DNA from 3 places in the Vibrio sp. QJM3NY_21 genome. Region 2 is predicted to be linked to each of the others. Evidence: predicted binding sites of a transcription regulator. Region 2 holds the regulator's gene; each other region holds the start of a gene.

Region 1 (2,209 bases), 330 kb from region 2:
TATGGCGTCTATATATCGATTTCTAACTGATTAGAAAGACAGGAAGAAGCCAGCAATTGTTGCTGCCATCAGGTTAGATAGAGTACCAGCTACAACCGCTTTAACACCCATACGTGCGATGTCGTGACGACGGTTTGGAGCAATACCACCTAGACCACCTAGAAGAATCGCAATTGAAGAAAGGTTTGCGAAACCACATAGAGCGAACGAGATAATTGCTTGAGTCTTAACAGACATTACTTGACCAGTCGCTTCAACGATTTGAGCGTTGTCACCGATGTATGGTACGAAGTTTAGGTATGCAACGAATTCGTTAACAACTGTCTTCTGACCAATGAAAGAACCAGCAATAGTTGCTTCTTCCCATGGAACACCAATGATGAATGCTAACGGTGCGAAGATCCAACCTAGAAGAAGTTCTAGAGTTAGGTTTTCCATACCGAACCAACCACCGATGCCACCTAGGATACCGTTGATAAGAGCGATTAGACCGATGAATGCTAGTAGCATTGCACCAACGTTAAGTGCTAGTTGTAGACCAACTGACGCACCGCCAGCAGCTGCATCGATAACGTTAGCAGGCTTGTCGTCGCCACCGTCGATGTCTGAACCTAGGTTCTCGTCAACTTCATCAGTTTCAGGCTTGATGATTTTAGCGAATAGTAGACCACCAGGTGCTGCCATGAATGACGCTGCTACTAGGTACTCTAGAGGTACACCCATAGATGCGTAACCCGCTAGTACACCACCAGCAACAGATGCTAAACCACCACACATTACTGCGAATAGTTCAGAGTTAGTCATTTTAGGAACAAATGGACGAACTACTAAAGGTGCTTCAGTTTGACCAACGAAAATGTTTGCTGCTGCAGACATTGACTCGGCGCGAGAAGTACCTAGAGCTTTCTGAAGACCACCACCAAGAACCTTGATTACAACTTGCATCGCACCAATGTAGTAAAGTACAGAGATAAGAGCAGAGAAGAAGATTAGTGTTGGTAGAACTTGGAATGCAAAGATGAAACCGATACCGTCAACTGAGAAGTTAACAAGGCTACCAAATAGGAAGCCAGTACCATCTTTACCGTAGTCGATCACGTTTGCTACACCAGCAGAGAAACCTGCAAGTAGATCACGACCCCAAGGGATGTAAAGTACGAATGCACCAAGTGCGAATTGGATAGCGAAAGCGCCACCCACTGTTCTGATATTAATTGCTTTGCGGTTGTCGGATAGTAGTACTGCGATTGCAATCAGTGCAACCATTCCGACGAGGCTCATAAACAGGCTCATAGTTTATGACTTCCTTATTAGTTATTTATTGGCGTGTTACAAAATGGGGCTATAAAGCGGAAGCAATTATACTCATGCGACCACTAATAAAGTAATGCCGTCCTCACACTTTCGTACAAGATTCATGTACCATTCACACGCAAATGTGAACCAAATCACAAGCTCGGTGCAATTTACGCAAACGATAAACAAAAACCTTCGATTTTATTCACATATACCGAATGCTCGATGGCTATTTTGCCAAATTTGCGCTGCAACCGATTGCTTTGGCTCTTTTCTAAGCAAAAATAGTTCATTTAAGATCGTAACTAAATGTTTGGAATGATTAACATTTCCTTGATTTCCATACATGGGCATGTCCGGTGCATCCGTTTCTAATACCAGGCATTCAAGAGGCAGTTTTGCGATGGTTGTGCGTGTTTTTTGTGCTCTGGGGTAAGTAATCGTTCCACCGACACCAATATAGAAACCGAGCTTGATCCACGCCAAAGCTTGCTGTTCACTCCCTGAAAAACCGTGAATCACCCCACCAAAAGTGAACTTGTGCTGCTTTAATAGTTCAATGAGTCGGTTATAAGACTTCCTCTCATGGATGATCAAAGGCAGCTCAAATGCCTTCGCAAGCTCCATTTGTTGGATGAAAAAGCGTTCTTGTTTCTCCCGCTCGACATCGACAAAAAAGTCGAGACCACACTCTCCTATCGCAACGCATTGACTGTTTTTTGATGAGAGTAATTGGCGAAGCTCTGAGAATTGCTCGCCATTGGCTTGCTCTAAAAAGTAAGGGTGAAAACCTAAGGCGTAGTAAACATTAGGGTAAGATTTGGCGATTTTATCGAGCTTCGACCAGTTACTTTGGCCAATAGAAGGAATAAGAATCTTCTCGACTTGAGCTTGTTTCGCTTCTTTAAGATAG
Region 2 (2,209 bases):
TTCAAGTGACTTACAACAGATCGTTGCGAAGTTGGTTGAGCAAGTAGACGCAAGCAAGCTTCAAGGTCATGAGTTCTTGTTTGGTGGTCGCCTTTGGGATCTGAGTTTCGCGGATTTCCAAGTGCTAGCAAAAGAGAGTGAATACGCGTCTTGGCTAGCGGCTCATGGTTACGGTGCAAACCACTTTACGGTGAGTGTGAACCAGCTTAATGAGTTCGATGAAGTACAGACTGTGAATGACTATTTGAGTGATTCAGGTTTCACTATCAATGCATCTGGCGGTCAGGTTAAAGGCTCTCCAGAGGTCTTATTAGAGCAATCATCTACAATGGCAGACAAAGTGCCAGTTTCATTTGTTGAAGGCAATGAGGTGATTCCTGGTGGCTTCTACGAGTTCGCTAAGCGTTATGCGATGGCGAATGGTGAGATTTATACAGGATTTGTTGCAGTATCGGCTGACAAGATCTTTGAGAGCACCAACGGTTAAAGAAAGATACGAGCACGGGCTTTACCCTAAAGATGCGGGTACGCTTCGCTTTGAGAGTGTTTGCGCTTGGACGCGGGAGGTGCTCCATTCGCATCTCGCATCTCGCATCTCGCATCTCGCATCTGCTCTCTAGATCTTTAGAAAACAAAAAAGCCACCAAATTTGCATTTGGTGGCTTTCAAATTTTTGGCTCAGTTAATCGAGATTAACGAGTGCCGTATACCACGATAGTTTTACCGTGTGCAGAAATTAGGTTCTGCTCTTCTAGCATCTTCAAGATACGACCTACTGTCTCACGAGAACAACCAACAATCTGGCCAATCTCTTGACGAGTGATCTTGATTTGCATGCCGTCAGGGTGAGTCATTGCATCTGGCTGTTTCGCTAGGTTAAGTAGCGTTTGAGCGATACGACCTGTTACGTCAAGGAACGCTAAGTCGCCAACCTTTTGGCTAGTTACTTGTAGACGGTTTGCCATTTGCGCTGAAAGGCGCATTAGGATATCTGGGTTCACTTGGATAAGCTGACGGAATTTCTTGAAAGAAATTTCAGCTACTTCACAAGGAGATTTTGCACGAACCCATGCAGTACGCTCTTGGTCTTCTTCGAAGAGGCCAAGTTCACCAATGAAGTCACCTTGGTTTAGGTAAGAAAGAATCATTTCCTTACCTTCTTCGTCTTTGATAAGAACTGCCACAGAACCTTTAACGATGTAGTACAAGGTTTCTGCCTTTTCACCAGCATGAATCAAAGTACTTTTTGAAGGGTACTTATGAATATGACAGTGTGAAAGGAACCACTCTAATGTTGGATCGGTTTGGGGTTTACCTAGAACCATAATATCTTACTTCCTCTGCAGGGTATGCTTGCCGCTTTCCGTATTTTAGCTAAGCCTGGATTGACTTGTAGGATAAGAGCACTCGTTGAGCGCTGCAAGCTATCTTGTGTTTCGTTTAAGAATAGTATCCTTTTTCAGGTACTATTTCTTGATTTTAATCGTGACCAAGCTACGATTTTTTACGCAAAATTGTGCACATGATCACGGTATGAAAAGTAATCAACCAGAATGGTGTCTTGTTAACCTATTTTTCCGGTTTCGATGAGCTGTTGTAGGATGGGCCTTACAATGAGCTCCATAGCAAAACTCATCTTGCCGCCTGGCACCACAAGCGTGTTGTGGCGTGACATAAATGAGCCATCTATCATAGCTAGAAGGTAGGGGAAATCGACGTTTTTGATGCCACGCAAACGTATAACCACGAAGCTTTCGTCTAAACTTGGAATCCCTTTGGCGTTCAGTGGGTTCGATGTATCTACGGTTGGAACACGCTGAAAGTTGATGTGAGTACGCGAAAATTGTGGGGTGATGTAATTAAGGTAATCATCCATTGAGCGAACAATCGAGTCCATCACCGCTTCGCGAGAATGCCCACGATCGCGTGTGTCACGAACGAATTTCTGGATCCACTCTAGGTTTACGATAGGTACCATGCCGATAAGCAGGTCGACGTGTTGCGAGACGTTAATATCGCCATCGACTACGCCACCATGAAGACCTTCGTAGAACATCACATCGGAATTTTCTGGGATCTCTTGCCATGGCGTAAAGGTGCCCGGCATTTGATTGTAAGGCACGGCTTCATCGAAGGTATGTAGGTAACTACGGACTTTACCCGTGCCTTCATTACCGTATTGACGGAAGAACTCTTCTAATGCGCCAAA
Region 3 (2,209 bases), 800 kb from region 2:
TGATAACACCACCCACCAAGATTTTCTCAGGGTTGAAAAGGTTAATCACAATCGCTATCGCGGCACCTAAGTAACGACCTAGCTGTTCAATAACTTCAACAGCCAATGGATCGCCATCAGCAGCGGCAGCACAGACCTGTTCAATAGTGACATCTTCAAACACAGTTAAGGACGATGCTTCACCATTAGCCAGTCGCTCTTTTACTTGATCACGGATCGCCTGAGAACTCGCGACTGTTTCTAAGCAGCCTCGGTTACCACAATGACAAAGTTTGCCCTGCTTATCGATCTGGATATGCCCAAGTTCACCGATATTACCGTGGCGACCTTGCAACACTCGGCCGTCGAGTATGATCCCGGCGCCGACACCATGGTGAATCGAGATAAGAACTGAATTATCGTTGTCTTGTGAGTGACCAAACAGCTTCTCTGCTAATGCCCAAGCTCGGGTATCATTGGCAATAAAGACAGGCAGACCTGTTTCTTTGTAAATCTCAGGACCCAACGCTAAATTTTTAACGTTGTAGTGCGGCATCTGCAACACAATACCTTGCTCAGAATTCACAAGACCCGGTAGCGTAACCGCAATGCTTGTTACCCTATCGAGTTGCTCAGCATAGGTTTGGAAAAATTCATCAATTTCATGTAGAAGACGCGCAAGCACATCATCTTGGTCACGTTCATGAATATCAATCTTGGTATCGATAAGCACGTCGCCGCCCAATTCATGAAGCGCGATCGTCAAGTATCCGCGACCAAGACGCATCGACAGAAACTGCCAACCTTCGTTATTGGTTTGCAGACCGACAGCAGGACGCCCACGAGTCGTGGCTTCTTGAACCGTCGTTTCGTGAATAAGGTGAGCTTCAATGAGTTCACGGGTAATTTTAGTAATACTCGCCGGAGCCAACTCACTTTGCTTGGACAGATCGATACGAGAAATAGGACCTTTAAGGTCAATTAGTTTATATACACGACCAGCATTGACCTGTTTGATATGATCAATATGGCCCGGTTGAGCCATGTACATTTTACGCTCCAGAAATCATCAACGAGTTAATTTTTTTACTTTGCGAAGTAATTGTGAAGTCACTTGGTATATCGCCGTGACCAGTATCACGTATATACATGAATCTTTGTGTATCGAGTCAAATAGTTCGAGGAAAATTAACACCAAAATCGATAAATTGAGACTTAATTTTCAGAATAAAACATCGTTATTGAGCTCTGAATTCAATAATTAGAGACAAATAATGAAATATCTCCCTAGCTCCCAATAAATAATCAATTAATGCATATACTTAATTCAGTCTTTTAAAAGATTACTTGGCCTCACTCTAGGAGTATTCATGACAGCCGAATTAAGAAAAACGAAAATCGTCACAACGCTAGGCCCTTCTACTGATAAAGGTAACGTGCTTGAAGAGATCATCAGAGCCGGTGCCAATGTCGTCCGTATGAACTTCTCTCACGGCACCAGCGACGACCATATACAACGCGCAGAAAACGTCAGAGCAATTGCAAAAAGACTTGGCACTCAAATCGCTATTCTCGGTGACTTACAAGGCCCCAAGATTCGAGTATCGACATTCAAAGATGGTAAAATCCAACTTGCTGTGGGTGACAAATTCACTCTCGACAGTAGCCTAGGTTTAGGTGCAGGCAACCAACAAGCGGTCGGTCTTGATTATAAAGAATTACCTAACGACGTTTCAGCTAACGACATCCTGTTACTCGACGATGGTCGTGTTCAGCTGAAAGTGACCGAAGTCGAAGGCTGTCGCGTTCATACAGAAGTGATCATTGGCGGCCCACTGTCAAATAACAAAGGCATAAATAAAAAAGGCGGTGGCCTTTCCGCAGAAGCGCTGACAGAAAAAGATAAGCGCGACATCGTCACCGCAGCCCAAATCAAAGTGGATTACCTCGCAGTGTCTTTCCCACGCAACGGCGCAGACATGCACTACGCTCGTCAGCTTGCACGAGAAGCGGGCTTAGAAGCTCACCTTGTAGCAAAAGTAGAGCGAGCAGAGACGGTAGCCACTGTTGAGAACATGGATGACATCATAATGGCCTCAGATGTGGTCATGGTGGCTCGTGGTGACCTCGGAGTAGAGATTGGCGACCCTGAATTGGTCGGAGTACAAAAACAGCTTATACGCCGTGCTAGAGCGCTTAACAGAACCGTCATCACCGCAACTCAGATGAT

What was found. The regulator CRP, encoded in region 2, controls carbon source genes, mostly activating them, when cyclic AMP is high. The targets are predictions, from matches to a motif close to TGTGANNNNNNTCACA.
Region 1: AC3CID_RS12605 (NupC/NupG family nucleoside CNT transporter) is a predicted target of CRP. The motif match lies at 1,438-1,453, and genes of this name have one in related genera.
Region 3: mlc (sugar metabolism global transcriptional regulator Mlc) is a predicted target of CRP. The motif match lies at 1,106-1,121, and genes of this name have one in related genera.

What each region holds. Positions count from the first base shown of each region.
Region 1 is NZ_CM173513.1:2,860,352-2,862,560, forward strand. Features, by position in the region: gene AC3CID_RS12605 (NupC/NupG family nucleoside CNT transporter) at 31-1,293, opposite strand; gene AC3CID_RS12610 (TatD family hydrolase) at 1,498-2,209, opposite strand, start outside.
Region 2 is NZ_CM173513.1:3,193,965-3,196,173, reverse strand. Features, by position in the region: gene AC3CID_RS14330 (2-oxoadipate dioxygenase/decarboxylase family protein) at 1-487, shown strand, start outside; gene crp (cAMP-activated global transcriptional regulator CRP) at 693-1,325, opposite strand; gene AC3CID_RS14320 (phosphoribulokinase) at 1,565-2,209, opposite strand, start outside.
Region 3 is NZ_CM173513.1:2,397,222-2,399,430, forward strand. Features, by position in the region: gene mlc (sugar metabolism global transcriptional regulator Mlc) at 1-1,030, opposite strand, end outside; gene pyk (pyruvate kinase) at 1,350-2,209, shown strand, end outside.